DNA from 3 places in the Pseudomonas sp. BNK-30 genome. Region 3 is predicted to be linked to each of the others. Evidence: predicted binding sites of a transcription regulator. Region 3 holds the regulator's gene; each other region holds the start of a gene.
What was found. Region 3 encodes FliA, which starts transcription of late flagellar genes. Its sites were predicted from a motif close to CTAAAGTTTNNNNNNNNNNNGCCGNTAA; they were not measured.

Region 1: the regulator FliA is predicted to act here: its motif matches at 5,516-5,543, upstream of ACMGGN_RS00815 (methyl-accepting chemotaxis protein).
Region 2: the regulator FliA is predicted to act here: its motif matches at 7,692-7,719, upstream of ACMGGN_RS16655 (flagellar protein MotY).

Annotation. Positions count from the first base shown of each region.
Region 1 covers NZ_CP179904.1:156,273-166,641, reverse strand. Annotated here, with positions in the region: gene ACMGGN_RS00835 (DUF1631 domain-containing protein) at 1-871, opposite strand, end outside; gene nadC (carboxylating nicotinate-nucleotide diphosphorylase) at 1,115-1,963, shown strand; gene trxB (thioredoxin-disulfide reductase) at 2,038-3,000, opposite strand; gene cysZ (sulfate transporter CysZ) at 3,330-4,058, shown strand; gene ACMGGN_RS00815 (methyl-accepting chemotaxis protein) at 4,161-5,477, opposite strand; gene ACMGGN_RS00810 (glycosyltransferase family 4 protein) at 5,652-6,866, shown strand; gene ACMGGN_RS00805 (NADH:flavin oxidoreductase) at 6,835-7,938, opposite strand; gene ACMGGN_RS00800 (glutathione peroxidase) at 8,063-8,545, opposite strand; gene ACMGGN_RS00795 (FKBP-type peptidyl-prolyl cis-trans isomerase) at 8,687-9,172, opposite strand; gene ACMGGN_RS00790 (DUF3565 domain-containing protein) at 9,171-9,473, shown strand; gene pta (phosphate acetyltransferase) at 9,505-10,369, shown strand, end outside.
Region 2 covers NZ_CP179904.1:3,578,809-3,589,177, reverse strand. Annotated here, with positions in the region: gene ACMGGN_RS16700 (ABC transporter ATP-binding protein) at 1-246, opposite strand, end outside; gene argF (ornithine carbamoyltransferase) at 243-1,163, opposite strand; gene ACMGGN_RS16690 (molybdopterin oxidoreductase family protein) at 1,526-3,634, shown strand; gene grxD (Grx4 family monothiol glutaredoxin) at 3,726-4,061, shown strand; gene bfr (bacterioferritin) at 4,119-4,592, opposite strand; gene ACMGGN_RS16675 (bacterioferritin-associated ferredoxin) at 4,793-5,014, opposite strand; gene ACMGGN_RS16670 (peroxiredoxin) at 5,228-5,830, shown strand; gene rnt (ribonuclease T) at 5,908-6,582, opposite strand; gene pyrC (dihydroorotase) at 6,579-7,625, opposite strand; gene ACMGGN_RS16655 (flagellar protein MotY) at 7,756-8,718, shown strand; gene ACMGGN_RS16650 (argininosuccinate synthase) at 8,846-10,063, shown strand; gene ACMGGN_RS16645 (hypothetical protein) at 10,359-10,369, opposite strand, start outside.
Region 3 covers NZ_CP179904.1:926,130-936,498, forward strand. Annotated here, with positions in the region: gene flhB (flagellar biosynthesis protein FlhB) at 1-977, shown strand, start outside; gene flhA (flagellar biosynthesis protein FlhA) at 1,219-3,348, shown strand; gene flhF (flagellar biosynthesis protein FlhF) at 3,360-4,667, shown strand; gene fleN (flagellar synthesis regulator FleN) at 4,761-5,594, shown strand; gene fliA (RNA polymerase sigma factor FliA) at 5,591-6,331, shown strand; gene ACMGGN_RS04425 (chemotaxis response regulator CheY) at 6,436-6,810, shown strand; gene ACMGGN_RS04430 (protein phosphatase CheZ) at 6,829-7,617, shown strand; gene ACMGGN_RS04435 (chemotaxis protein CheA) at 7,630-9,849, shown strand; gene ACMGGN_RS04440 (protein-glutamate methylesterase/protein-glutamine glutaminase) at 9,896-10,369, shown strand, end outside.

The sequences.
Region 1 (10,369 bases), 770 kb from region 3:
CGGCGGTGCTTATCGGCTGGGCTGTGGCAATGGATTGCAAGCGTGGCGCGATCCTGCCGCGGGCCGGTGCCAGCAGCCCTTGCACCGAGGTGAAGAAAGCCTGGCCGGCACTGTCCGCGCCGATGGCCTCGTCAGGCCCCAGGCTGGCCGGCGTCCGCCGCGAGCTCAGGCGACAGTCCTCGGCACGCCGGCGCGGCGCAGGCGGTAGCTCTGCCAGCACGCCGGCAGCGGCCAGCAACTGGTTGGCTTCGCCGTAGAGCACGTCGGTATCACGCAGCACGTAACGTTCGAACAACTTCAGCAGGACCAGTTTGACCCGCAGGCCAACACCCAGGTTACGCCCGGCATCAAGGAAGTAGCCACACAATGCGCCAGGCGCCAGGGGGCTTTTTTGCAGGTCCAGCGTACATTCGAGCAGGGCCTGCAAACGCAGGGTCAACTGCTCCAGGGCAATTGCGTCGCGCGACAGCACGCGCGCAACCATACCCTCGACGGTCGCTGCCCGCTCCTGTTGCGCCTTGTTTTTCGGGTGATCGGTAATGGCCACGAAGCCCAGTGGCTCGGCCTCACCTATGCGGGCGAACCTCTCGTAGAACCTGTCGAGAAAGCCGCGCTCGATGCTCTTGCGCTTGAGGCGCAAGTCGCGCATGGCCTCGAAATACAGGTTCTGATCGAAACGGTCAGCAGCCTTCTCGGCCATTTCAAAGAGGGTATCGTCAGCGTTGTCGAACAAGGCCTGCAAGCCCTGGCGCAATTGCAGGGCCGCCTTGTCGCGCACCTGCAGCAACAGCATCGGCAGGCAAGGCAAGGGCGTGCGCGCACCTCGATCGATGGCGGCCGCCAGGGGCACCACCTTGCCTTCTTTATGCATCCCGAACTCCTTGCTGGGCGACGTGTTCGATAAAAGTGAAAAATCGTCAAAGCTATGACGCCAAATACTGGGCGCCATTATCGGTAAAAATGCCGATACCTGCCAGCACCTCTTCACTCGCCGGTAAATGACTGTATTTTTTGCCAAATGCTCACTCGGCCTGACCAAAGGTCAGGTGCAAGGCGGCTGTAAACAGCGGCCCCCTGCCCTATAATCGCCGGCAACTTGCTTGTGGAGCCGACCATGCCGAACCTACGCCTTGCCGACCTGACCGCCGAGATCGAAGCCAACGTGCGCCGCGCCCTGCTGGAGGACATCGGCAGCGGCGACATCACCGCGCAGCTGATTCCGGCCGAGCGCCTGGCCAAGGCCACCATCATCACCCGCGAAGATTGCGTGATTGCAGGCACCGCCTGGGTCGATGCCGTGTTCCGTCAACTCGACCCGCGTGTGGCGGTGCACTGGCAGGTGGCCGATGGTGACCGGGCCACGGCCAACCAGGTGCTGTTCCACCTCGAAGGCCCGGCACGTTCACTGCTCAGCGGCGAGCGCAGTGCGCTTAACTTCCTGCAGATGTTGTCGGGCGTGGCCACACGTGCCCGTGCGCTCGCCGACCTGGTCGAAGGTACCCGGGTGCAACTGCTCGATACCCGCAAGACACTGCCCGGCCTGCGCCTGGCACAAAAATATGCAGTGACCTGCGGCGGCTGCCACAACCATCGCATCGGCCTGTTCGATGCCTTCCTGATCAAGGAAAACCATATTGCCGCCAGCGGCGGTGTGCCCGAAGCAGTAGCGGCAGCCCACCGCATTGCTCCGGGCAAGCCGGTGGAAATCGAGGTGGAAAGCCTGGATGAACTGCGCCAGGCGTTGAGCGCCGGTGCCGACATCATCATGCTCGACGAGCTGAGCCTGGACGAAATGGGCGAAGCGGTACGCATTACCGCTGGCAAAGCCAAGCTGGAGGCCAGTGGCGGGGTGACCGAAAGCACCCTGCGGGTGATTGCCGAGACTGGGGTGGACTACATCTCCATTGGTGCGATGACCAAGGATGTGAAGGCCGTCGACCTGTCGATGCGCCTGAGCCTCTGAAGCGGGCGAAACCTGCACAAAACCCAAGACACAAAAAAACCGGCCAGATGGCCGGTTTTTTTGTGCGCTGCGGATCAGAACGAGGCGTTGGCCAGGCCGTCCAGGTAGCGCTCGACGTCCAGCGCCGCCATGCAGCCGGCACCGGCAGAGGTGATCGCCTGGCGGTAAACGTGGTCAGCCACGTCGCCTGCGGCAAACACGCCTTCGACATTGGTGGCGGTAGCGTTGCCTTCACGGCCGCCGTTGACCACCAGGTAGCCGTCCTTCAGGGTGAGCTGGCCTTCGAACAGCGAGGTGTTCGGCGTGTGGCCGATGGCGATGAACACGCCGTCGACCTTGATTTCGTCGCTGCTGCCATCGTTGTTCTTCAGGCGCGCACCGGTCACACCCATGTTGTCACCCAGCACTTCGTCCAGGGTAGCGTTGAGCTTGAGCTCGATCTTGCCTTCGGCGACACGGGCGTTGAGCTTGTCGACCAGGATCTTTTCGGCGCGGAACGTTTCGCGGCGGTGCACCAGGGTTACCTTGCTGGCGATATTGGCCAGGTACAGCGCCTCTTCAACGGCAGTGTTGCCGCCGCCGACCACAGCCACCGGCTTGTTGCGGTAGAAGAAGCCGTCGCAGGTAGCGCAGGCCGACACACCCTTGCCCATGAAGGTTTCTTCCGAGGGCAGGCCCAGGTATCGCGCGCTGGCACCGGTGGCGATGATCAGTGCATCGCAAGTGTACTTGCCGCTGTCACCCTGCAGGGTGAAGGGCTTGTTGGCCAGGTCGACGGCGTTGATGTGGTCGAAGACGATCTCGGTCTCGAAACGCTCGGCGTGTTCCTGCATGCGTTGCATCAGCGCCGGGCCGGTCAGGCCATGGGGGTCGCCAGGCCAGTTGTCGACTTCGGTGGTGGTGGTCAGTTGACCGCCGGCCTGCATGCCGGTGATCAGCAGCGGCTTGAGGTTGGCGCGGGCGGCGTACACCGCGGCACTGTAACCGGCAGGGCCGGAACCGAGGATGATGACGCGCGAATGACGTACTTCAGACATGTCGAACTCCTGTCGAGCGGGCCTCAGGGGCCGGCATCGGTATACCGGCTGCGCCAGCTGAAATTAAAAAGGACCCACGCAGCACTTGGGGAAGGCTACAACGCGCAGGTCCGAAACCTGAAAGTTGAGCGCACTGTAGCGAGGTGGCAGAGATTAAGGAAATATCCTTCGACAATCCACCTCATAGGCATCCTCTATACGTCAATTTCTCCTATGGAAAAGGCCGTCGTGCTTTTGTTACAGGCAGTTTCCCATCCTCTGCCCGCCTTTCGTCAGCGCGGCAAAGCCGGTAAGGTCAGCGCGTTTTCCCTTCTCTGCGGAGCGTCTCGATGCAAGCCCCTGTCCTCTCTGGCCCCCAGTACCTGCGCGAAGGCCTGAAACTGGTGCTCAGCCCCAATCTGCGGTTGTTCGTACTGCTGCCGTTGGCGATCAACCTGCTGCTGTTCGGCGGCATGATCTACTTCGCCGGCCACCAGTTCGGCCTTTGGCTCGATGCCCTGATGCCTACCCTGCCGGACTGGCTGAGCTTCCTCAGCTACATCCTCTGGCCGCTGTTCGTCGCCTTGCTGGTATTGATGGTGTTTTTCACCTTCACCCTGGTGGCCAACATCATCGCCGCGCCTTTCAATGGTTTTCTGGCGGAAAAGGTCGAGGTGGTGGTACGTGGCGAGGACAACTTCCCGGCGTTCAGCTGGGGCGAGCTGGTGGCGATGGTGCCACGCACCTTCGGCCGCGAAATGCGCAAGCTTGGCTACTTTCTGCCACGGGCCATCGCGCTGTTCATCCTCTCGTTCATCCCGGTGGTGAACGTGATCGCAGCGCCGCTATGGCTGATCTTCGGTGTGTGGATGATGGCCATCCAGTACATCGACTACCCGGCGGACAACAACAAGATGAGCTGGCAGGACATGCTCGCCTGGCTGCGCCAGAAGCGCTGGCAAAGCCTGGGCTTTGGCGGCATCACCTACCTGGCGCTGATGGTGCCGGTGGTGAACGTGCTGATGATGCCGGCTGCGGTGGCAGGGGCTACGCTGTTCTGGGTACGCGAGCGCAACTGATCCCCGGCCCGCATGCGCGGCCCGCCGTAGGCGCGGCCTTGTGTCGCGAAAGGGCCGCAACGCGGCCCCAGCAACATGTGCATCACCGCCGAATCCAGGGCCTTACTGCCCCAACCGGCTGGAAAACTGCCCGACCGCATCCACAACTTTTTTCGCCCCTTCCTGAATCTCGACGATCACCCCACCGGTATCCGCCGCCAGCGCCAGCCCCTGTTCGGCCTGGCGCTTGCTGGTATCAATGATGTCCACCGCCGCCTGGGCCAGCTGCTCGTTCTGCTGCACCACCTTGGCGATCTCTTCGGTGGCGGTACTGGTACGTGAAGCCAGCTGGCGCACTTCGTCGGCCACCACGGCAAAGCCGCGCCCCTGCTCGCCCGCCCGGGCGGCCTCGATGGCCGCGTTGAGCGCCAGCAGGTTGGTCTGGCCGGCAATGTCGCTGATGGTCTTGATGATCGCGCCGATCACCTTGGACTGTTTGTCCAGCGCCTGGATGCCTTCTGCGGCTTCCTGCATCGACCCTTCCAGCCCACGCATCACCTCGACGGTCTGGGTCACCACATCGGTAGCCTTGTGCGCACTGTTGTCGGTTTCCAGCGAGGTGTTGTAGGCGATGTCGGCTGCCTGCGCCACGGCCTGCTCCTGATTGACCTGGTCGGTGATCACGGTGGCGAACTTCACCACCTTGTACAGCACATCATGGGCATCGATGATCGGGTTGTAGGAAGCCTCCAGCCATACAGTACGCCCATGGGCGTCGATCCGTTTGAACCGATCGGCCACGTATTCACCGCGGCGCAGCTTGTCCCAGAACGCCTGATAGCCCGCCGAATTGGCTTCTTCCGGCTCGCAGAACATGCGGTGGTGCTTGCCGCGAACCTGCTCCAGGCTGTAGCCCACCGTTTGCAGAAAGCGGTCATTGGCAGTCAGCACCTGACCGTCGAGGTTGAATTCGATCACCGCGGTGGAGCGCATCAGTGCCTTGATCAGGCTTTCATGTTCGCGCGAGGTCTCGATGGTGCGGGTCAGGTCGCTGCAGTGCATGGAAAAATGCCTGATGCGCCCGTCACTGCCCTTGACCGGCTGCAGGATCGAGCGCAACCAGGCTTCTTCGCCGTTGCCACGCAGCAACCGGAAAGCACCGTTGAGGTGTTCGCCGCGGCTGATAGCGCTTTTCATGCGTTGGTAGAAATCGAGCTTCTTCACATGTTCCGGCACGATGTCTTCAATATTGCGCCCGATCAACTGCTCGCTGCGGTAAAGCATCTCTTTCTCGAAATTGCCGTTGATCAGTTCGATACGCCCCTGGGGGTCGAGCTGAAGCACCAGCATTTCGCTGTCCAGGCTGTTCTTGATCTGCTCGATGGAATGAAGCTCCTCTCGCAGTTGCTGGATTTCTTTTTTGAGCTTGCTGTTGAACATCACCGCTCCCGGAGCGAGTCACCTGATCGAATGCATCTTCATCGGCTGCCTGGCAGGGCTCTTGAGTGCTGCACGAGGAAATATTCATCCCGCTGGAGCTGCCGGCAATCAGGCGTCATCGGCACGTCACAAGGCTGTCACATAAGCGCAACGCAGCAAGCGGAAACTTTTTTCATGAACACACCTGCCCTACGCATTACCCTCGTCAGTGAAACCTTCCCACCCGAAATCAACGGCGTGGCAAATACGCTCGGCCGACTTGGCGATGGCTTGCGGCAGCGTGGCCACCAGGTGGAGATCGTGCGGCCACGCCAGGCCGGTGAATTGCCCGCAGGCGACGATCAGGACCTTTTGCTGTGCCGCGGCTGGGGCCTGCCGGGCTACCCGGGGCTGCAATGGGGCGAAGTGTCGATGCACAAGCTGTTGAGGCGCTGGCGCCGGCAGCGCCCGGATGTGCTGTACATTGCCACGGAAGGCCCGCTGGGGCTCAGTGCGTTACGGGCGGCCCGGCGCCTGGGCATCGCCGTGGTCAGTGGTTTCCATACCAATTTCCCGCAGTATTGCGGCCGGTATGGCCTTGGCCTGCTGGCGCGGTTGCTCACCCATTACCTGCGTTGGTTCCACCGACGCACGGCCACCACCTTGGTGCCCAGCGCCAGCCAGAAGCTGGAACTGGAGCGGCGTGGCTTCGAACGCCTTACGTTGATGGCCCGTGGTGTCGATGCCTGCCTGTTCAACCCGGTCAGGCGCAGCCAGGCGTTGCGTGACGCCTGGGGGTTGGGCCCTGAAGACATCGCCGTACTGCACGTCGGGCGCCTGGCGGCGGAAAAGAATCTGGGGCTGCTACGGCCATGCCTGGACGCCCTGAAGAAGACTTATCCACACACGCGGCTGCGCTTGGTCGTGGTTGGCGACGGCCCGCAGCGTGCTGCTCTCGAACAGCAGCTGCCCGATGCGGTGTTCTGTGGCGCCCAGCGGGGTGAAGCACTGGCCGAACACTATGCCAGCGGCGACCTGTTCCTGTTCCCCAGCCTGACCGAAACCTTTGGCAATGTAGTGCTCGAAGCCATGGCCTCGGGGCTGGCGGTAGTTGCCTATGATGAGGCCGCTGCCGCCCAGCATATCCGCCACGGGCACAGCGGAGCCCTGGCCATGCCCGGTGATCAGGCGGCGTTCATCGATGCGGCCTGCTGGCTGCTCGAAGAAAGCGAAACCCTGCGCCGGGTACGCCTCAATGCCCGCCAGCATGCCAGCCGCCAAGGCTGGCCGGCGATCGTCGAGCAATTCGAGACGCATCTGTACAGCGCGTGCCTGGCAGCGCCTGCGGGTACCGAGCCTGCAGGCACCGCTCTGGCGGTCAAGCCAGGGTCGACAGCGCCTCGCGGCTGAACGGCAGCACCTGCGCTTCGCGGCCTTCGCGAACCTTCTGCGCCCATTCGGCATCCACCAGCAGTGCCCGGCCTACGGCCACCAGGTCAAATTCCTCATCACCCAGGCGACGCAGCAAGCCTTCGAGGCTGGCGGGCTTGGCCACCTTGTCGGTATCGACCATGAACTGCAGGAACTCGCCATCGAGCCCGACGCTGCCCACCGTAATGGTCGGTTTGCCTGTCAGCTTGCGTGTCCACCCGGCGAGGTTCAGCTCGGAACCTTCGAACTCCGGCTCCCAGAACCGTCGCGTCGAGCAGTGAAAGATATCCACACCCGCATCGGACAGGGGCGTAAGGAAAGCGGCCAGTGCCTCAGGTGTTTCAACCAGGCGAGCGTTGTAGTCCTGCTGCTTCCATTGCGAAAAGCGCAAGATGATCGGGAAGTCAGGGCCCACAGCGGCGCGCACGGCCTGGATCAGCTCGATGGCAAAGCGCGAGCGGCCCGCCAGGTCGCCGCCGTACTCATCTTCGCGACGGTTGCTGGCGGCCCAGAAGAACTGGTCGATCAGATAGCCATGGGCGCCATGGATCTCCACGCCGTCCATGCCAATGGCCTGGGCATCGCGTGCTGCAGCGGCGAACGCGGCGATCACCTCACGGATATCGCCCTGTGTCATGCCGTGCACCAGCACCTGCCCATCCTTGACCTTTTCGCTTGGCCCGTAGCCCGGCACTCCGGCGTCCGGTTCGGTACCCAGGCGGCGTACCGCGCCCACATGCCACAACTGCGGGACGATACGCCCACCTTCGGCATGGACAGCATCGACTACGCGCTTCCAACCGGCCAAGGCGTCTTCCCCATGAAAACGCGGGACATTGGCATAGCCGTTGGCGGCCTTGTGTTCAACCGTTGTGCCTTCGGTGATGATCAGGCCCACACCTGCGGCGGCGCGGCGGCGGTAGTACTCGACCATGCCATCATGGGGTGCGCCACCGGGGCAGAAGGTACGGGTCATCGGCGCCATGACGACGCGGGTCGGCAACTCGAGCGCGCCGAGGGTGAAAGGCTTGAAAAGAGGGTTGGTGGGCACTGGGCGCTTCCGTCTGGATGAGGAAATACGCCTGAGGTTAGGGCCAGTGGAAGGCGTGGCCCAGCATTATTGATCGGGGTGATTCTGCGGTATCGCTGGGGGCGCGAAGCGGCCCCAGGGATAGTCAGCCCAACGCTTTCTCGATGGCTTGCACCACGGTTGGATCATCCGGCGCTGTACGCGGCGCGAAGCGCGCCAGCACCCGCCCGTCCTTGCCCACCAGAAACTTCTCGAAGTTCCAGCTGATATCGCCAGGAAACTCGGCGCCCTCACCCGCCAGCAGGCGGTACAGCGAATGGCGCTGCGGCCCGTTGACCTCCAGCTTTGCCCCCAGCGGGAAGCTCACGCCATAGTTTAGGCTGCAGAACTCCTGGATTTCCTTCTCGCTGCCGGGCTCCTGGCCCGCGAACTGGTTGCAGGGCAGGCCAAGCACGTTGAAGCCTTTACCCTTGAACTGCTGTTGCAGCTTTTCCAGCGAAGCGTATTGCGGCGTCAGGCCACACTTGGAGGCGACATTGACCACCAGCACTACCTGGCCCTTGAATGGTGCCAAGGGCAGGTCCTGGCCGTTCAGCGCCTTCAACGTCAGGTCGTGAAATGCACTCATGTTGAATCCCCTCTCAGGTTCCCGGTTGCCGCTGGGGCGAACAGCGCCCACTAAAAAGGCGCTCATCCAAGCCGTGCACCTCCCGGGAGGTTTGTCGGCTTGTCCGAGCGCCTGGCGACTTTCTGAGCTTAGCGCAGAAAATCAGTGGTGATGGCCACCTTCGCCGTGGACGTGACGGTGAGCGATTTCTTCTTCGCTGGCATCACGCACGTTGACGACCTTGACCTGGAAGGTCAGACGCTGGCCGGCCAGCGGGTGGTTGCCGTCGACAGTCACGTCGTCGCCGTCCAGGTCACGGATGGTGACGATCTGCATCTGGCCGTCCGGTGCCGAAGCGTGGAACTGCATGCCCACTTCCAGCTCGTCGACACCCTCGAACATGCTGCGGTTCAGGGTGCTGACCAGTTCGGCCAGGTACTCGCCGTAGGCCTCTTCAGGCTCGATGCTGACGTTCAGTTCGTCGCCAGCCTGTTTGCCTTCCAAGGCTTTTTCCAGGCCCGGGATGATGTTGGCGTGACCGTGCAGGTAGACCAGCGGCGCGCCACCGGCGGAGCTGTCGATGGTCTCCCCGGCGTCGTTGGTCAGGGTATAGTCGATGGAGACTGCCTTGTTGGCGGCGATCAGCATGGGGCAAGACCTTTTGCAAAAGAATGTAGAGCGCACAAGTGTAACCAACGCATCGCCCGATTGCGAACGCAGCGCGGCTGCGGGAAGACCCATCAGTCGGATCATGGGCTTTCACCAGGACACCGAAGGCCACTGGGTGGTCGACCTGTCCTGCGGCCACACCCAGCACCTGCGCCACCAGCCACCGTGGCAGGCGCGCCCGTGGGTGCTCGACCCCCGCCAGCGTGCGCTGCGAATTGGCCAGGCTTTCGCCTGTGGCTGGTGTGCACAAGCGGCCGATAGCGATACCCTTGGCCGTTGATTCCTTGCAACGCTTATTCCGAGAAGCACGCATGCAAACATTTTTCATTGCGCCGACCGACTTTGGTGTCGGCCTGACATCCATCAGCCTCGGCCTGGTGCGGACTTTGGAACGCGCCGGGCTCAAGGTCGGCTTTTTCAAGCCGATCGCCCAGCCCCACCCCGGGGATACCGGCCCGGAACGCTCCAGCGAACTGGTCGCACGCACCCACGGTATCAAACCGCCAATGCCGCTGAGCCTTGCCCAGGTCGAGCGCATGCTCGGCGATGGCCAGCTGGACGAACTGCTCGAAGAAATCATCCGCCTTTACCAGCAGGCTTGCGTGGGCAATGACGTGGTGGTGGTCGAAGGCATGGTGCCAACCCGCCACGCCAGCTACGCAGCGCGAGTCAACCTGCACCTGGCCAAAAGCCTGGATGCCGAAGTGATCCTGGTGTCGGCACCGGAAAACGAAGTGCTCAGCGAACTGTCCGGGCGGGTCGAGCTGCAGGCTCAACTGTTCGGTGGCCCGCGCGACCCGAAAGTGCTCGGGGTGATCCTCAACAAGGTCCGCACCGACGAAAGCATGGCCGAGTTCGCCGCTCGCCTGCGCGAGCACTCGCCGCTGCTGCGCGGCAACGACTTCAAGCTGCTCGGCTGCATCCCCTACCAATCCGAACTCAACGCCCCGCGCACCCGCGATGTGGCTGAGCTGCTTGGCGCCCAGGTGATCAACGCCGGTGACTACGAGCAACGGCGCATGAACAAGATCATCATCTGTGCACGCACCGTGGCCAACACCGTGCCGCTGCTTACCCCTGGCACCCTGGTGGTGACCCCGGGCGACCGCGACGACATCATCCTGGCGGTGAGCCTGGCCGCAATCAACGGCGTGCCGCTGGCCGGCCTGTTACTGA
Region 2 (10,369 bases), 2.7 Mb from region 3:
GCGCTTCTCCGGGGACAGGGTGAAACCGGCGCGGGAAATGACCTCGCCTGCGAGCTGGATCTCACCTTCGTGTACCGGCTCGAAGCCGGCGATGGCGCGCAGGGTGGTGGTCTTGCCGCAACCCGACGAACCCAGCAGGCAACCGATGTCGCCTGCGTTCAGGTGCAGGTTGAGGTTCTGGACGATGCGCTGGTCGCCGTAGCCGCAGGCGAGGTTGCGCAGGTTGAGCAGTAGGGGTTGACTCATGCGTGGTGGTAAGCCGGTTCGACAAGGAATTCGAGAAGGGCCTTCTGTGCATGCAGGCGGTTTTCAGCCTGGTCCCACGCGACCGAACGGGGGTCGTCGAGCAGGTCATGGCTGATTTCCTCGCCGCGGTGGGCGGGCAGGCAGTGCATGAACAGGGCATCGGGTGCCGCCAGGTCAAGCAGTTCGCGGGTGACCTGGTAAGGCGCGAAATGCGCCAGGCGCCGTGCAGTTTCCTCTTCTTGGCCCATGGAAGTCCAGACATCGGTGGTCACCAGATGCGCTCCACGTACGGCTTCACGCGGATCGCGGATGATCTGCACGCGGTCTGCGCCCAGTGCCATGAAGCGTGGGTCAGGGTCATAACCTTCCGGGCAGGCGATGCGCAGCTGGAAATCGAACTGCCGGGCAGCCTCGATGTACGAGTTGCACATATTGAAACCATCGCCGATCCAGGCCACGGTCTTGCCCTGGATAGCGCCACGGTGCTCGTGGAACGTCTGCATGTCGGCCAGCAATTGGCAGGGGTGCGACTCATCGGAAAGGCCATTGATCAGCGGTACGCGTGAATTGGCGGCGAACTCGGTGAGGGTGCTGTGCGCGTGGGTGCGGATCATCACCGCATCGACCATGCTCGACAGCACGATGGCGCTGTCGCTGATCGGTTCGCCCCGGCCCAGCTGTGTGTCGCGTGGCGACAGGAAGATAGCCTGGCCACCGAGCTGGATCATGCCGGCTTCGAACGACACCCGGGTCCGGGTGGAGGATTTTTCGAAGATCATGCCCAGGACACGGTTTTTCAGCGGTTCGAACAGCACGCCGCGCTTGCGCAGGTCCTTCAGCTCGATGCCTCGGCGGATCACACCGAGCAATTCGTCGGTGGTGAAATCCAGCAGGGAGAGAAAGTGCCTTGCGCTCATGATTGACTACCTTATCTGCAACGGTATGCAGGTCGACCGTATGGTTTTTTTGACAACGGGAGTGACCTGCGGCGTAAGCCGCACGGGGCGGACGAAATAGGGAAAGGCGCAATACTATAATTAAATGTCGCCTAAAACCAAGAGGGGGAACAGCGGCTCTGTTGCAAAGGGTGTCATTACCCCTTGAGCCTGCGCTGTTTTTTATTTGCTACAGAGGTTGTACACGGCTTGCTGGCAATTTGGCAAATGGCTGTCGCAAATCGTGCGCCTGATGTCGGGAGATTCACGCTGCGAAGCGCGCTGGCAGGGTGCAAGGGCAGGGGGCATAGTCGGTTTTCAACAATTGCAAGGCAGAGGCAGCCATGACCAAGACCCTGCATCACCGTGCCTGCCACCTGTGTGAGGCGATCTGCGGGCTGAACATCGAAGTCAGCCATGAAAGCGACGGGGAGGCGCGCATCAGTGCAATCAAGGGCGACCCCCAGGACCCGTTCAGCCGTGGCCACATCTGCCCCAAGGCCGTGGCTTTGCAGGATATCCAGGATGACCCGGACCGCCTGCGCCAACCGCATCGACGGGTGGGTGAGCGATGGCAGGCCATCAGCTGGGAGGAGGCTTTTGCCTTGGCCGCCGATAAGCTGTGGTCGATACAGCAGGCACATGGGCGTAACGCGGTGGCGGTTTACCAGGGTAACCCGAGCGTGCACAACTACGGCTTGATGACCCACAGCAATTACTTCCTGGGGCTGCTCAAGACACGTAACCGTTTTTCCGCCACCTCTGTGGACCAGTTGCCTCAGCACCTGACCAGCTACCTGATGTATGGCCACGGCCTGCTGTTGCCGATCCCGGACATCGATCACACCGATTTCATGCTGATCCTCGGGGGCAATCCTTTGGCCTCCAATGGCAGCATCATGACCGTGCCGGATGTGGAAAAGCGCCTCAAGGCCTTGAAAGCGAGAGGCGGGCAACTGGTTGTGGTGGACCCGCGACGCAGTGAAACTGCCGCCATGGCCGACCGGCACCTGTTCGTGCGCCCCGGCGGCGATGCGGCGCTGCTGTGCGGTTTGCTCAATACCCTCTTCGATGAAGGCCTGGCGCGTGGTTCGCATCTGCCGGTCAATGGCCTGGAGCAGGTGCGCACGGCGATCAAGCCGTTCACCGCCGAAGCCATGAGCGCCCAGTGCGGCATCGATGCTGCCAGCATTCGGCAGTTGGCACGGGATTTCGCCGCTGCCGACAAGGCGGTCTGCTATGGCCGCATGGGCGTGTCGACACAGGCTTTCGGCACCTTGTGCCACTGGCTGGTGCAAGTCATCAATCTGGTAACCGGCAACCTGGATCGTCGAGGCGGTGCGCTGTGCACCGAGCCTGCCGTGGACCTGGTGGCGAGCACCTCGGGCGGGCATTTCAATGCCTGGCAGAGCCGCGTGTCGGGGTTGCCCGAATACGCTGGTGAGCTGCCCGTGGCGGCCCTGGCCGAGGAAATGCTCACGCCCGGCGAGGGGCAGGTGCGGGCCCTGGTGACCGTCGCCGGTAACCCGGTGCTGTCCACCCCCAATGGCAGGCAGTTGGATGCGGCGCTGCAGGGGCTGGAGTTCATGCTCAGCATCGACCTTTACATCAACGAGACGACCCGCCACGCCGACCTGATCCTGCCGTCTACTTCGGCACTGGAAAACGACCATTACGACAGCACCTTCAACCTGCTGGCTGTGCGTAATGTCACCCGCTTCAACCGGGCCATACTGGCCAAGCCTGCAGGCGCCTTGCACGACTGGGAAATTTTCGTTGGCCTGGCGCAAGCCTTTGCCAAGCGTGCAGAACTGGAACTGAAACCGACCATGGCACCTGCGCAGATGATCGACCTGGCGTTGCGCAAGGGCCGCTATGGCGACGAAAGTCCCCGCAAGCTTTCGCTTGAAACGCTTGATCAATACCCTCATGGCCTCGATCTGGGCCCCTTGGGCGCTAATCTGCGAGGGCGCCTGGCGACTGCCAGCAACGCCGTGGAGGCGGCGCCCCAGATTGTGCTGGAGGACTTGCGCCGGTTGGCCGAATGCGTACCGGCAGTAGCGGGTGATTTGCTGCTTATCGGGCGTCGCCATGTACGCAGCAACAACTCGTGGATGCACAACTACCATCGCCTGGTCAAAGGCAAGCCACGCCATCAGTTGTTGATGCATCCGCAGGACATGCGCCAGCGGCAGTTGGAGGATGGCCAGCGGGTACGCATCCGTTCGCGCACCGGTGACCTGGAAGTCGAGGTGCAGGCCTGTGAGGACATCATGCCTGGTGTGGTCAGCCTGCCGCATGGCTTTGGTCATGGCCGCCAGGGCGTCAACCTGCAGATCGCCCAGGCGCAACCCGGCATCAGTGCCAATGACCTGACCGATGAGCGTCTGCGTGACGCTGTTTCCGGGAATGCGGCGCTCAATGGCGTACCCGTGCACGTGAGCGCCGCCTGAGCACCGGCAATGCCGAGCATTAGGCTCAGGTTTCCGATACAATGCGTCACCGTGCCGACCATCGAGTCGGAAAGTTCAGACGAGGTGTTCCATGGATATCATCGAAACGATCAAAGAGCAGATTGCCAACAACACCATTCTGCTTTACATGAAGGGCTCGCCGAATGCCCCGCAATGCGGGTTCTCGGCCAAGGCATCGCAAGCTGTGATGGGTTGTGGCGAAAAGTTTGCTTACGTGGATATCCTGCAGAACCCGGAAATCCGCGCCAACCTGCCTAAATACGCCAACTGGCCGACCTTCCCGCAACTGTGGGTAGCTGGCGAGCTGGTCGGCGGTAGCGACATCATGCTGGAGATGTTCGAGAACGGTGAGCTGCAGACACTGATCAAGGACGCCGCTGCCAAGGCCAAGGCTTCCGAAGCCTGATCTTTCGGCAAGCATGAAAAAACCCGCTCATGGCGGGTTTTTTTATGGGGCCGGAATTTACTCTTCGCCCATCTGCGACTGCAGGTAGTTCTCGATGGTGATCTTGTCGATCAGGCTCAATTGAGTTTCCAGCCAGTCAATGTGTTCTTCCTCGGATTCGAGGATGTCTTCAAGCAGTTCACGCGAGCCGAAGTCACCGACGGTTTCGCAGTGGGCGATGGCGGCTTTGAGATCGACCAGGCCTTTCTGCTCGATCTTCAGATCGCATTCGAGCATTTCCTTGGTGTGCTCGCCGATCAGCAGCTTGCCCAGGTCCTGTACGTTCGGGATGCCTTCTAGGAAGAGAATACGCTTGATCAACTTGTCAGCGTGTTTCATCTCATCGATGGATTCCTTGTACTCGTGCTTGCCGAGCTTGTTCAGGCCCCAATCTTCGTACATGCGTGCGTGCAGGAAGTACTGGTTGATCGCGACCAGCTCGTTTCCGAGGATCTTGTTGAGATGCTGGATGACGCTTACGTCGCCTTTCATTGCGGGTTCCTGCCCTGAGAAGTGTGCCGATACAGGGAAGTTTGAGCCTGATACTTAGGGCTGTCAAACCTAAGTTCTTGAATAATAAGTGAAAATTAATAGGAATAAGAATGTTTGTGAACCGCGTTGGGACGCTAACTTATTGAATTGTAGGCATAAAAAAACCGGACACGAGGTCCGGTTCTTCGAATTGGGCGATATCAGGCGGCAGTAAATTCCACCGGATAGGGCAGGGCGGCTTGCTGGCTCACCTGAAGCTCGGTCAGGGTCTCGCGGACTACCTGCTTGGCCAGGCACGCGCATTTGCCACATTGGCTGGCGACATTGGTCGCGGCTCTGACGTCCTTGTAGCTGCAGCATCCTTCATAGATCGCATCGCGGATCTGTCCGTCGGTCACGCCGACACAAAGACACACATACATAAAGTCGGACCATCGCTGGTTGAGTCGATGGGTGGAGAGTAATGGTAATGAGAATGCTTGTCAAAACACTTTCTGTAAGTGCCGTGCTTGAGCGACCGGCGGTTGGATTCGGCCTGTCACCGGAAGCCGTGTATGATGGTCGGCCTTTGTTGGATGTCGGGCAAGCCCGCCTTGGCCTGGCAAACGGTTCTTCACCCTCATCAGGAGATTGCAATGAGCGTACTCGTTGGCAAAAAAGCCCCCGACTTCACCGTCCCGGCTGTACTGGGCAATGGCGAAATCGTCGACAGCTTCAACCTGGCCTCGGCCATCAAGGGCAAGTACGGCCTGGTGTTCTTCTACCCACTGGACTTCACCTTCGTATGCCCGTCCGAGCTGATCGCCCTGGACAACCGCATTCCGGACTTCCAGGCCCGCAACGTTGAAGTGATCGGCGTTTCGATCGACTCGCACTTCACCCACAACGCCTGGCGTAACACCCCGGTCAACAATGGCGGTATCGGCCAGGTCAAATACACCCTGGCAGCCGACATGACCCACGAAATCTGCAAGGCCTACGACGTCGAGTCCGAAGGCGGCGTGGCTTTCCGTGGCGCCTTCCTGATCGACACCAACGGCGTTGTCCGTTCGCAGATCATCAACGACCTGCCGCTGGGTCGTAACATGGACGAGCTGCTGCGCCTGGTCGATGCCCTGCAATTCCACGAAGAGCACGGTGAAGTCTGCCCGGCCAACTGGAAGAAAGGCGACAAGGGCATGAACGCTTCGCCAGAAGGCGTTGCTGCTTACCTGAGCGAGAACGCTGGCAAGCTGTAATTGCCGAGCGCATAAAAAAACCGGCCTTCGTGGCCGGTTTTTTTTTGCTGCAAGCTTGCAGCTTGCCGCTCTGCGCCTCAATCGTTGAAATCGCGCCAGCCGCCCAGCTCTTTCCAGCGGTTGACGATGCCGCAGAAGAGTTCGGCTGTCTTCTCGGTGTCGTAACGTGCCGAGTGCGCCTCACGGCCGTCGAAGTCGATGTCCGCGCTCTGGCAGGCCCTTGCGAGCACGGTCTGGCCGTACGCCAGGCCAGCAAGGGTGGCGGTGTCGAAGCTGGAGAACGGGTGGAACGGGTTGCGCTTCAGATCGTTGCGCGTCACCGCCGCATTCAGGAAACCCAGGTCGAAGCTGCTGTTGTGGCCGACCAGGATCGCCCGCTTGCAGCCGTTGGCCTTCAGTGCCTTGCGCACGCCGCGGAAGATGTCGGTCAGCGCGCTTTCCTCGCTCACCGCCATGCGCAGCGGGTGGTCCAGCTTGATGCCGGTGAACTCCAGCGCGGCAGCCTCGATATTGGCCCCCTCGAACGGCTCCACACGGTAGAAGTAGGTGTGCTCCGGGAATAGGAAGCCCTTCTCGTCCATACCGATGGTCACTGCGGCGATTTCCAGCAGGGCATCGGTGGCGCTGTTGAAACCGCCGGTCTCGACATCCACCACTACCGGCAGGTAGCCACGGAAGCGCTCGGCCATCGGGTGGCGCGAGCCGCTGCTGGCCTGGCCGTCCTGCTCGTCTTCGTAGAGGTCTTCGCTCACGCGTTGTCCTCCAGCAGGCGCCAACGCAGTTTTTCACCGGCGCGCAGCGGGATCACGGTCTGCTCGCCAAACGGCAGGCTGTCCGGGGCAGTCCATTCTTCACGGACCAGGGTAATCGTGTCGGTATTTGCCGGCAGGCCGTAGAAGGCCGGACCATGCAGGCTGGCGAAACCTTCCAGTTTGTCCAGCGCATTGCGCTGTTCGAAGGCTTCGGCGTACATCTCGATGGCCGCATAGGCGGTGTAGCAACCGGCACAACCGCAGGCAGCTTCCTTGGCGTGGCGGGCGTGGGGTGCCGAGTCGGTGCCGAGGAAGAACTTCGGGTTGCCACTGGTGGCCGCGTCCAGCAGCGCCACCTGGTGGGTGTTGCGCTTGAGAATCGGCAGGCAGTAGAAATGTGGCCGAATGCCGCCGACCAGCATGTGGTTGCGGTTGTACAAAAGATGCTGTGCGGTGATGGTCGCACCGACGTTGGCAGGCGCCTCGGTGACGAATTGCGCTGCATCGGCGGTGGTGATGTGTTCGAACACCACTTTCAGCGTGGGGAAGCGCTCGACCAGGCGACGCATGTGTTCGTCGATGAAGCGTTTTTCGCGGTCGAACACGTCGATCTCGCTGCGGGTCACTTCACCATGCACCAGCAACGGCATGTCGACTTCAGCCAGCGCTTCGATGGCCGGGAAGATATTGTCGATGCTGGTCACCCCGGAATCGGAGTTGGTGGTGGCGCCGGCCGGATACAGCTTGGCGGCGTACACGATGCCGCTGGCCTTGGCCGCGCGGATGTCCTCGGGGCTGGTGCGGTCGGTGAGGTACAGCACCATCAACGGCTCGAAGCGGCTACCGGCCGGACGGGCACTGAGGATGCGCTCACGGTAGGCCCCGGCTTCGTCGGCATTGCGTACCGGAGGAACCAGGTTGGGCATGATGATGGCACGGGCGAAAGTACGCGCCACATCGCCAACGGTATGGGGCAGGACGGCACCATCGCGCAGATGGATGTGCCAGTCGTCGGGACGCAGGAGGGTCAGGCGATCGGACATTGGGGATTCCAGGCGGGTCGAACTCAGGCGCCAATGCTACCGGAAAACCCTCGCCCGAGCACGGCTATCAAGTTTTCCGGCAAGCGTCCGATAGCCTGCCTGTAAGCCGTCAGAATTAGTGGAGCCTCCCGTGCGCCAGCGTTACCTAGCCCTGTTGACCCTGTTCGCCAGCCTGCCGGCCGGTGCATTGACCTTCCAGACCCGCATGGAAAACATCGCCTGGAAAGTCGAGGGTGATCAGTTCGAATGCCGCCTGATTCAGCCGATCGATGGTTTCGGCAGTGGTGAGTTCGTGCGCCGGGCGGGGGAGCAGCCAGTGTTCCAGCTGCGTTCTGGCAGTAATGTGCTGGGGGCCGGTTCCGCTACGCTGCTGGCGGCTGCGGCCCCTTGGCAGCCGGGCCGTGGCGATATCAACCTGGGGGCGGTGCGGCTGGCGCGCACTGGGGTGCTGTTCAGTTCATCCCAAGGCCAGGCCAGCCGCTTGATCAATGGCCTGCTCGATGGCCGCAGTACGGTGGTGCGAAGCTATACCGGGGAGGCGGGGCGGCCGATCGAAGTGCGTGTGCTGCCGGTGAGCTTTGCCAAGGCGTGGAGTGATTATCAGGCGTGTGCCGGCAAGATGTTGGCGATGAACTATGACCAGGTGCGCCAGACGCAGGTGGGGTTCCCTGGAGGGGGCATCGACCTGGATGCCGCGGCGCGGGCGCGACTGGATGTGGTCCTGGATTACTTGAAGGCCGATCCGACGGTCAACCATATCGAGCTCAATGGCCACTCCGACAACAGCGGCAATCGCTTGACCAACCGTGATACCTCACGGCGCCGTGCGTTGGCGGTTGCTGATTACTTCAAGGCCCATGGGGTACCGGAGGAGCAGATCACCGTGCGCTTCCATGGCGAACGTTATCCGTTGGTGAAGAACAACAGCGCCGCAAACCGCGCACGCAACCGGCGCGTCAATATCGAACTGGATCGTGTCACGCCGGCCGAGAAACCTGCGGCCCAACCTGTCCAGCATCCGGCCCCAGCGACGGCCCCTGCGCCAGGCCCCGCCAGCGCTGCTCCTGTGCCGCCTGCTGCGAAACCTTCCTGACGCTGCAGGGCGTCGCCCCTTTGACAGTTCCTGTCGCTTTGTCGTCAGAAGCTGTCGCCCCACTGTAAATTTATCCGCAACGCCGGTAGAATCGACCCCTTTCCGTACAACCCCGTGGAGTGATGGCATGGCGGACGTAAAAAAGGTCGTACTGGCGTATTCCGGCGGCCTTGATACTTCGGTGATTCTCAAGTGGCTGCAGGATACCTACGACTGCGAAGTGGTGACGTTCACCGCTGACCTGGGTCAGGGCGAAGAAGTCGAGCCGGCTCGCGCCAAAGCCCAGGCAATGGGCGTCAAAGAGATCTATATCGACGACCTGCGCGAAGAGTTCGTGCGTGACTTCGTCTTCCCCATGTTCCGCGCCAACACCGTCTACGAAGGCGAGTACCTGCTGGGTACTTCCATCGCACGTCCGCTGATCGCCAAGCGCCTGATCGAAATCGCCAACGAAACCGGCGCTGACGCCATTTCCCACGGCGCCACCGGCAAAGGCAACGACCAGGTCCGTTTCGAGCTGGGTGCCTATGCACTCAAGCCGGGCGTCAAGGTCATCGCCCCATGGCGCGAGTGGGACCTGCTGTCCCGCGAGAAGCTGATGGACTACGCCGAGAAGCACGGTATCCCGATCGAGCGCCACGGCAAGAAGAAGTCGCCGTACTCGATGGACGCCAACCTGCTGCATATCTCCTACGAAGGCGGTGTTCTGGAAGATACCTGGACCGAGCACGAAGAAGACATGTGGCGCTGGAGCGTCTCGCCGGAGAATGCTCCGGACCAGGCGACCTACCTCGAACTGACCTACCGCAATGGTGACATCGTCGCCATCGATGGCGTCGAGAAGAGCCCGGCCACTGTCCTGGCCGACCTGAACCGCATTGGCGGTGCCAATGGTATCGGCCGTCTGGACATCGTCGAAAACCGTTACGTGGGCATGAAGTCGCGCGGCTGCTACGAGACTCCGGGCGGTACCATCATGCTCAAGGCTCACCGTGCAATCGAGTCGATCACTCTCGACCGCGAAGTCGCTCACCTGAAAGACGAGCTGATGCCCAAGTACGCCAGCCTGATCTACACCGGTTACTGGTGGAGCCCGGAGCGTCTGATGCTTCAGCAGATGATCGATGCTTCGCAGGTCAACGTGAACGGTGTTGTGCGCCTGAAGCTGTACAAGGGCAATGTCACCGTGGTCGGCCGCAAGTCCGACGACTCGCTGTTCGATGCCAACATCGCGACTTTCGAAGAAGATGGCGGCGCCTACAACCAGGCCGATGCTGCGGGCTTCATCAAGCTCAATGCACTGCGCATGCGTATCGCTGCCAACAAAGGCCGCGCGTTGCTCTAAGGCTTCAAACGTATTGCATGAACCCCGGCTTCGGGCTAATGCCAGTCAGTTAGCTTCATTAGGGCTGCTACGCAGCCCATCGCCGGCAAGCCAGCTCCTACAGGTACAGCGCAGACCTCAAGTACTGCGCGGCCCCTGTGGGAGCTGGCTTGCCGGCGATGGGCCGCAAAGCGGCCCCATATGGCTTAACTGACTGGCATTCGGCCCCGGCCGGGGTTTTTGTATGCACTTCCCAATACCCACCTGCCCGACAATCCGTGAAGAAGTTTTCCTCGGCTGCAAGATCGTGTACCGCTCAATTTCTCA
Region 3 (10,369 bases):
AGACGCTGCTGGAAATGATGCGCCTCAACTTCAGCCTGACCCGTGAAGTGATCGTCGACGAGGGTGCCATGGGCGCCTTCTTGCTGGCCTCGGGCAAGATGGCGATCTGGGCAGTGCAGCCGGTGCTGATCTTGCTGTTCGTGGTGGCATTCATTGCGCCCATCGCGTTGGGCGGCTTTCTGTTCTCCGGCAGCCTGCTGCAGCCAAAATTCAGCCGCATGAACCCGCTGGCGGGGATCAAGCGCATGTTCTCTATGAATGCCCTGACCGAGCTGCTCAAGGCCGTTGCCAAGTTCGTCGTCATCCTGGTGGTGGCGTTGGTGGTGCTGGCCAACGACCGCCAGGCGTTGCTGGCGATCGCCAACGAGCCGCTGGACCAGGCGATCATCCATAGCGTCCAGGTGGTGGGGTGGAGTGCATTGTGGATGTCGGCGGGGCTGTTGCTGATTGCCGCAGCAGACGTGCCGTTCCAGCTTTGGCAGACGCACAAGAAGCTGAAGATGACCAAGCAGGAGGTCAAGGACGAGTACAAGGACAGCGAAGGCAAGCCTGAGGTCAAGCAACGGATTCGCCAGTTGCAGCGCGAGGTGTCGCAGCGGCGCATGATGGCTGCCGTACCCGATGCGGATGTGATCATCACCAACCCGACCCACTATGCCGTGGCGCTGCAGTATGACCCCGAGAAGGGTGGGGTGGCACCGCTGCTGCTGGCCAAGGGTACGGATTTCATTGCCTTGAAAATTCGCGAGATCGGGGTCGAGCACAAGGTGCAGATTCTAGAGTCGCCTGCGCTGGCGCGTGCGATCTACTACTCCACCGAAGTCGAGCAGGAGATTCCCGCAGGGTTGTACCTCGCGGTGGCGCAGGTGCTGGCGTATGTGTTCCAGATCCGTCAGTACCGGTCCGGCAAGGGCAAGCGGCCGGAGCCGTTGAAGGAAGATTTGCCGATACCGCCGGATTTGCGGCGTGATGGTTGAGGTATACAGGTAATTGGCCTCTTTTTTGTAGGAGCGGCCTTGCGTCGCGAAGGGGCTGCGATGAGTCCCCTGGTTGTCAGCGGCGCTGCATGAATTGCCGGGGCTGCGATGCAGCCCTTTCGCGACGCAAGGCCGCTCCTACAGGCAAATAAAAGTGACCTGAGCAAAGTTGGAAAGCTTCTTGCAAAGCCACGCCCAAGCGTCCCTTGGGCGTCAAAGTTTTGCTTGAAGAGGGCTCTCGGTGGATCGCAGTCAGTTAATCAACAACGCACGCCACAACCTGGCCGGCCTGGGCCGGGGCAACCTGGGTGTGCCGCTGTTGCTGCTGGTGATGTTGGCAATGATGATGTTGCCGATACCGCCGTTCCTGCTCGACGTGTTCTTCACCTTCAACATCGCGCTGTCGATCGTGGTCCTGCTGGTCTGCGTGTATGCCTTGCGGCCACTTGATTTTGCCGCCTTCCCCACCATTTTGCTGGTCGCGACGCTGCTGCGACTGGCGTTGAACGTCGCCTCCACGCGCGTGGTCATGCTCCATGGCCAGGAGGGCCATGGTGCCGCAGGCCAAGTGATCCAGGCTTTCGGTGATGTGGTGATCGGCGGCAACTATGTGGTCGGTGCGGTGGTGTTCGCCATCCTCATGATCATCAACTTCGTGGTGGTCACCAAGGGTGCCGGGCGCATCTCTGAAGTGAGCGCGCGTTTCACCCTCGACGCCATGCCCGGCAAGCAGATGGCGATCGACGCCGACCTCAATGCCGGCCTCATCGATCAGGCCCAGGCCAAGGCGCGGCGCGCTGAGGTCGCTCAGGAGGCCGAGTTCTACGGTTCGATGGACGGTGCCAGCAAATTCGTGCGCGGTGACGCCATCGCCGGCCTGTTGATCCTGTTCATCAACCTCATCGGCGGCATGCTCATTGGCATGCTCCAGTACAACATGTCCTTCAGCGAGGCCGGCAAGGTCTACGCGCTGCTGACCATCGGTGACGGTTTGGTGGCGCAATTGCCATCACTGCTGCTGTCTACCGCTGCTGCGATCATGGTGACCCGTGCCTCCGGCTCCGAGGACATGGGCAAGCTGATCAACCGGCAGATGTTCGATTCGCCCAAAGCGCTGGCGGTATCGGCAGGCTTGATGATCGTCATGGGCCTGGTGCCGGGCATGCCGCACTTCGCTTTCATCAGCCTTGGCCTGTTGGCCGGCGGTGGTGCCTATCTGGTGTGGAAGAAGCAGCAGAAGGCCAAGCTCGCCGCGCAGCAAGAGGTGCAACGCCAGCAGGACCTGTTGCCGTCGCCGCAACGGGCGATGGAAACCAAGGAGCTTGGCTGGGATGACGTGACGCCGATCGACATGATCGGCCTGGAGGTCGGCTACCGCCTGATCCCGCTGGTCGATCGCAACCAGGGTGGGCAGTTGCTGGCCCGGATCAAGGGGGTGCGCAAAAAGCTCTCCCAGGACCTGGGCTTCCTCATGCCCACCGTGCACATCCGCGACAACCTCGACCTGCAGCCCAGTGCCTACCGTCTGACGCTGATGGGCGTGATTCTGGCCGAGGCCGAGATCTACCCGGACCGCGAGCTTGCCATCAACCCGGGGCAGGTATTCGGCACCCTCAACGGTATCGCCGCCCGTGACCCGGCCTTCGGCCTGGAAGCGGTCTGGATCGATATTGGCCAGCGCGCCCAGGCGCAGTCGCTGGGCTACACCGTGGTCGACGCCAGTACCGTGGTTGCCACCCACCTCAACCAGATCCTGCAGAAGCATTGCCATGAACTGATCGGCCACGAGGAAGTGCAGCAACTGCTGCAGGTGCTGGCCAAGGCTTCGCCTAAACTTGCCGAAGAGCTGGTGCCTGGTGTCATTTCCTTGTCGGGGCTGCTCAAGGTCCTGCAGGCACTGCTCGCCGAGCAGGTGCCGGTGCGTGACATCCGCAGCATTGCCGAGGCCATCGCCAATAATGCCGGCAAGAGTCAAGATACCGCCGCGCTGGTGGCGGCAGTGCGCGTCGGATTGTGTCGCGCCATCGTGCAAAGCATTGTCGGCGTTGAGTCCGAGCTGCCTGTGATCACTCTTGAGCCAAGGTTGGAACAGATTTTGCTCAATAGTCTGCAAAGGGCCGGGCAAGGTCAGGAAGACGGTGTTCTTCTGGAGCCGAGCATGGCCGAAAAGCTGCAGCGTTCGTTGATCGAAGCGGCCCAGCGTCAGGAGATGCAGGGCCAGCCGGCCATCCTTCTGGTTGCCGGCCCGATCCGAGCCATGCTGTCGCGCTTCGGCCGCCTGGCTGTACCGAATTTGCATGTTCTGGCGTATCAGGAAATACCGGATAACAAGCAAGTCACCATCGTTGCCACCGTGGGCCCCAACGGCTGAGGTAGTGGGTTATGCAAGTTAAGCGTTTTTTCGCCGCCGATATGCGCCAGGCCATGAAGCTGGTCCGTGATGAGCTGGGCTCCGACGCCGCCATCATCGGTAACCGGCGCATCGCTGGCGGTGTCGAACTGACGGCCGCGCTGGACTACAAACTGTCCGCGTTGGCCCCGCGCGTGCCCAATGCCGAGCTCGAGCACGAGCTGCGCAAGACCCAGACGCGCATCGCCACGGCCCAGGCCGAGCTGGACAACCGCAGTGATGCCACCGAAGGCAGCCGCCAATTGTTCGCCGGCCAGTCGCTGACCGCCTCGCAGCCGTTGATCGAACCGCATGTGGATGTACCGGCCCCTGCAGCACCTGCTGCGCCGGCACCGGTCGACCCGCGCCTGTTCGATGCCATGCGCTCTGAGCTGTCGGGCCTGCGCGAGCTGCTGGAAGTGCAGCTTGGCTCGCTGGCCTGGAGCCAGCTGCAAGGCAGCAAGCCGGCGCAGGCCAACCTCTGGCGCCGGCTGCAGCGCATCGGCCTGTCCGGGCCGATCGCCCGCGAGTTGCTTGACCTCACCGCCGAAATCGAGGAGCCGCGCCAGGCTTGGCGCATGCTGCTGGCGCACTTGGCACGCATGATCGAAGTGCCTGAGATCGAACCGATCGAAGAGGGTGGTGTGATCGCCATGGTCGGCCCCGCCGGCATGGGCAAGACCACCACCCTGGCCAAGCTGGCGGCGCGCTATGTGCTCAAGTACGGCCCGCAGAACCTGGCCCTGGTCAGCATGGACAGTTTCCGCATTGGTGCCCAGGAGCAGCTCAAGACCCTGGGGCGCATCCTCAACGTGCCGGTGACCTATGTAGACCCCGGCCAGTCGCTGGCCCAGGCGTTGGAGCCGCTGCTGCGCAAGCGCGTGGTGCTGATCGATACCGCCGGCCTGCAGGCCAGCGACCCGGCCCTGCGCATGCAGCTGGAAAGCCTCGCCAGCCGCGGCATCGCCTCGAAGAATTACCTGGTGCTGGCCACCACCAGCCAGAAGCAGGTGCTGACGGCTGCATATCACAGCTACAAACGCTGTGGGCTGGCCGGCTGCATCCTGACCAAACTCGATGAAACGGCGAGCCTCGGCGATGTGCTGAGCCTGGCCATCAGTCATGAACTGCCCGTTGCCTATCTTACCGATGGCCCGCGCATTCCTGACGACCTGCACTTGCCGCGGGCGCACCAACTGGTTACCCGCGCGGTCAATGTGCAGTTGCAGGACGAGCCCAGCGAAGAGGCCATGGCCGACATGTTCGCTGATCTCTATCACAACCCAAGGAGAGCGGGTTGATGATCAAGCGTATGCAAAATACCTACACCAAGGGGGCCGCAGTCATGCCCCACGTGTGGCTTGGGTCCAAGCGAGACAAGGTGAACAACGAACATGGGTAGCATGCATCCCGTACAGGTGATCGCCGTAACCGGTGGCAAAGGTGGCGTCGGCAAGACTAACGTTTCAGTGAACCTGTCTCTGGCGCTGGCCGAGCTCGGCCGCCGGGTCATGCTGCTGGACGCCGACCTGGGCCTTGCCAACGTCGACGTATTGCTGGGCCTGACCCCCAAACACACCCTGGCCGATGTCATTGAAGGGCGCTGTGAGCTGCGCGACGTGCTGTTGCAGGGGCCGGGCGGGGTGCGCATCGTGCCGGCGGCCTCTGGCACCCAGAGCATGGTGCACCTGGCCCCGGCCCAGCATGCCGGGTTGATCCAGGCCTTCAGCGAGATCGGCGACAACCTCGACGTGCTGGTGATCGACACCGCTGCAGGGATTGGTGACTCGGTGGTCAGCTTCGTCCGTGCGGCCCAGGAAGTGCTGCTGGTGGTGTGCGACGAGCCGACCTCGATCACCGATGCCTACGCGCTGATCAAGCTGCTCAATCGCGATTATGGGATGAACCGTTTCCGCGTGCTGGCCAACATGGCGCAGAGCCCGCAGGAAGGGCGCAACCTGTTCGCCAAGTTGACCAAGGTCACCGACCGCTTCCTCGACGTTGCCCTGCAATACGTCGGCGCCGTGCCGTACGACGAGTGTGTGCGCAAGGCGGTGCAGAAGCAGCGGGCAGTCTACGAAGCCTTCCCCCGTTCCAAGTGTGCGCTGGCCTTCAAGGCCATTGCGCAGAAGGTCGACAGCTGGCCGTTGCCGGCCAACCCGCGCGGGCATCTGGAGTTCTTCGTCGAGCGCCTGGTGCAGCCCACCAGCGCAGGGCCGGTCCTATGAGTGCGAGCGGGTTCAAGATGTACAGCAAGGCGTCCAAGGACGCCCAGTACGATCTGGTTGAACGCTACGCGCCGCTGGTCAAGCGCATTGCCTACCACCTGCTGGCGCGCCTGCCTGCCAACGTGCAGGTGGAAGACCTGATCCAGGCCGGCATGATCGGCTTGCTTGAGGTGGCCAACAAATACGACGCCAGCAAGGGCGCCAGCTTTGAAACCTATGCCGGCATCCGCATCCGCGGCGCCATGCTCGACGAGGTACGCAAAGGTGACTGGGCACCGCGCTCGGTGCACCGCAACACGCGCATGGTCAGCGATGCGATGCGCGCTGTGGAAGCAAGAACCGGCCGTGACGCTAAAGATCATGAAGTTGCGGCCGAACTCAAGTTGAGTCTCGATGATTACTACGGGATTTTGAACGATACCCTGGGTAGCCGCCTGTTCAGCTTCGACGACCTGTTGCAGGACGGCGAGCACGAAGGGTTGCACGAGGAGGGCGCCAGTGGCCAGGTCGAGCCGTCGCGCGACCTGGAAGACGAGCGCTTCCAGGCCGCACTGACCGATGCCATCGCCAACTTGCCGGAGCGCGAGCGGCTGGTGCTGGCGCTGTACTACGACGAAGAGCTGAACCTCAAGGAAATCGGTGAGGTACTGGGGGTCAGCGAATCGCGTGTCAGCCAGTTGCACAGCCAGTGCGCCGCGCGACTGCGCAGCCGCCTTGGGGAATGGCGGGCGCGTTGAGCCCGGGGTCGTTGCAGTCGTTTTCACGTTGTACCGAATTGATTGAATGCGCGCTCGGGGCCGAGCGCGTTTGAGACTGCTTGGAGGTCTAATTGAACAAAGACATGAAAATCCTCATCGTTGACGACTTTTCGACGATGCGGCGGATCATCAAGAACCTGTTGCGTGATCTGGGCTTCACCAATACCGACGAAGCCGACGACGGCACCACGGCATTGCCGATGCTCGAAAGCGGCCATTACGACTTCCTGGTGACCGACTGGAACATGCCTGGCATGTCCGGCATCGACTTGCTGCGCAAGGTACGTGCCCACGACCGCCTGAAGGCCATGCCGGTACTGATGGTGACGGCCGAAGCCAAGCGCGACCAGATCATCGAAGCGGCTCAAGCCGGCGTGAATGGGTATGTGGTCAAGCCGTTCACCGCCCAGGTGCTCAAAGAAAAGATCGAGAAGATCTTCGAACGCGTCAACGGCTGAACAAAGTCAGGGGGCGCCATGGAATCAACACAAACGTCTTTGGGGGAGTTTGAGTCAACCCTGAAGAAGCATGCCCAGGAACTGGTCGAAAGCCTGGAACGGGGCCGGTTCGGCGAGGCGGTGCAGCTGATTCATCAGCTCAACCAGACCCGCGACCGCGGCTTGTATCAGGAAGTCGGCAAGCTCACCCGCGAGCTGCACAGTGCGATCGTCAGCTTCCAGATCGACCCGCGCATGCCGCAGGCCGAGGAAGTCTCGCAGATCACCGACGCCACCGAACGTTTGTCCTATGTGGTCAAGCTTACCGAAGGCGCCGCCAACCGCACCATGGACCTGGTGGAGGAGAGCACGCCCGTGCTCAACGACCTGGCCGCTGAGGCGCAGAACCTGAGTGTCGACTGGCAGCGCTTCATGCGCCGCGAAGTCGCTGCGCCGGAATTCCGCGAGCTGGTCAAGCGTGTCGACAGTTTCCTGACGCACAGCGCTGAAGGTAACCGCAAGGTATCTGGCCACCTCAATGACATTCTGCTGGCTCAGGACTATCAGGACCTGACCGGCCAGGTGATCAAGCGGGTGACCGCGCTGGTGACCGAAGTCGAAAGCAATCTGCTCAAGCTCGTGCTGATGGCCAGTCAGGTCGACCGTTTTGCCGGTATCGAACATGACCACCAACAGCTGCGCGCTGAAAAAGATGAAGAAAAATATCCGGCTCGGGGTGAAGGTCCGCAGATTCATGCCGATAAGCGTGAAGACGTTGTGTCCGGTCAGGACGATGTCGATGATCTGCTGTCCAGCCTGGGTTTTTAAGGAGCACGTTTAATGAGCTTCGGCGCCGATGAAGAAATCCTTCAGGATTTCCTGGTAGAAGCCGGCGAAATTCTTGAGCAACTGTCCGAGCAACTGGTCGAGCTGGAAAGCCGGCCCGATGATGCCGACCTGCTCAATGCGATCTTTCGCGGTTTCCACACTGTAAAAGGGGGCGCCGGCTTCCTCCAGCTCAATGAGCTGGTGGAGTGCTGCCATATCGCCGAGAACGTGTTCGACATCCTGCGCAAAGGTGAGCGCCGGGTCGACGCGGAACTGATGGACGTGGTGCTCGAAGCGCTGGATACGGTCAACAGCATGTTCGGCCAAGTGCGCGAGCGCAGTGAAGTGACCCCGGCCACGCCCGAGTTGCTGGCGGCCTTGGCCCGCCTGGCCGAGCCGGGTAGCGTCGAAGCTCCTGCGCCGGTGGCCGAGGCTGTGCCTGCGCCGGCCGAGCCTGCCGCCGAGGCAGACATCACCGACACCGAATTCGAGCAGTTGCTCGATTCGCTCGATGCGGTCAAAGCCCAAGCAGCGGCTGCCGAACAGCAGCTGCAGGGCGAAACGTTGGCCGGCTCCGGTGACGAGATCACCGACGACGAATTCGAGTCGTTGCTTGACCAGTTGCACGGCAAGGGCCAGTTCTCGGCCGAAGTCGTTGCCACTGAGCCCGTGGCCGCTGCAGCCAGCGCGCCAGCCAGCGACGAAATCACCGACGAAGAGTTCGAGTCGCTGCTGGATCAGCTGCACGGCAAGGGCACGTTCCAGGCGGACGCGCTGCCTGCTGCCGTTGCTCCGGTGGCCGGTGAAGTGCCAGCTGCCGGTAGCGGCGATGAAATCAGCGAGCACGAGTTCGAGGCATTGCTCGATCAGTTGCATGGCAAAGGCAAGTTCACCGGCGATGCCGTGACCGCTGAAGCGCCCGCCGCCGTTGCCACCCCTGTCGCCGCCAAGCCGCAAACCCAGCCTGTGGCCAAGCCGGCACCGGCACCTGCTGCTGTGGCCAAGCCTGCCGCGCCGGCCCGCGTGCCCGCACCGGCTGCCGAGAAGCACGCAGTCAGCGAAGCGGAAACCACCGTGCGCGTCGACACTGCGCGCCTGGACGAGATCATGAACATGGTCGGCGAGCTGGTGCTGGTGCGTAACCGCCTGGTGCGCCTGGGCCTGAACAGCGGTGACGAGGCCATGTCCAAGGCCGTGTCGAACCTCGATGTGGTCACGGCCGACTTGCAGACTGCGGTGATGAAGACCCGCATGCAGCCGATCAAGAAAGTCTTCGGCCGCTTCCCGCGCCTGGTCCGCGACCTGGCCCGCCAGTTGAAGAAAGAGATCAACCTGGAACTGGTCGGTGAAGAGACCGACCTGGACAAGAACCTGGTCGAGGCATTGGCCGACCCGCTGGTGCACTTGGTGCGCAATGCGGTTGACCACGGTGTCGAGATGCCTGAAGAACGTGAAGCCTCGGGCAAGGCGCGTACCGGCCGCGTGGTGCTGTCGGCCGAGCAGGAAGGCGACCACATCCTGCTGTCGATTTCCGACGACGGCAAAGGCATGGACCCTAACATTCTGCGCGCCAAGGCCGTGGAAAAGGGCTTGATGGACAAGGACGCCGCCGACCGTCTGAGCGAGTCGGACTGCTACAACCTGATCTTCGCTCCGGGCTTCTCGACCAAGACGGAAATCTCCGATGTGTCCGGCCGTGGTGTCGGTATGGACGTGGTCAAGACCAAGATTTCCCAGCTCAACGGCTCGATCAACATCTTCTCGGCCAAAGGCCAGGGTTCGAAGATCGTCATCAAGGTGCCGCTGACGTTAGCGATCATGCCGACCCTGATGGTGATGCTGGGCAACCAGGCGTTCGCCTTCCCGCTGGTCAACGTCAACGAGATTTTCCACCTGGACCTGTCGCGCACCAACGTGGTCGACGGCCAGGAGGTGGTGATCGTACGCGACAAGGCGCTGCCGCTGTTCTACCTCAAGCGCTGGCTGGTTCAGGGCCAGGTGCATGAGGAGCAGCGCGAGGGCCACGTGGTGATTCTGTCTGTGGGCACCCAGCGCATCGGCTTCGTGGTCGACCAACTGGTCGGCCAGGAAGAAGTGGTGATCAAGCCGCTGGGCAAGATGCTGCAGGGCACCCCGGGCATGTCCGGCGCCACCATCACCGGCGACGGTCGCATTGCGCTGATTCTCGACGTACCGAGCATGCTCAAGCGTTACGCGGCGCGGCGTATTTGATTTCGGTGGCGCGCCCTTGCCGGCTGCGCCACCTAATGGAGTGTTTATGGCAGTCAAGGTCCTGGTGGTGGATGATTCGGGTTTCTTCCGCCGCCGCGTCTCGGAAATCCTCTCGGCGGACCCGACGATCCAGGTCGTCGGTACCGCGACCAACGGCAGGGAAGCGATCGACCAGGCGCTGGCGCTCAAGCCCGATGTCATCACCATGGACTACGAAATGCCCATGATGGATGGCATCACCGCAGTGCGGCACATCATGCAGCGCTGCCCGACGCCGGTGTTGATGTTCTCCTCGCTGACCCACGAAGGCGCCCGGGTGACCCTCGACGCGCTGGATGCCGGTGCGGTGGATTACCTGCCGAAGAACTTCGAGGACATCTCCCGCAACCCGGAGAAGGTCAAGCAGATGCTGTGCGAGAAGGTTCACACCCTTTCGCGCAGCAACCGTCGTTTCGGTGGTTACGCAAGCCCCGCTGCGGCGGCTGCGCCGGCACCTGCCAGCGTTGCGCACACCGCCACC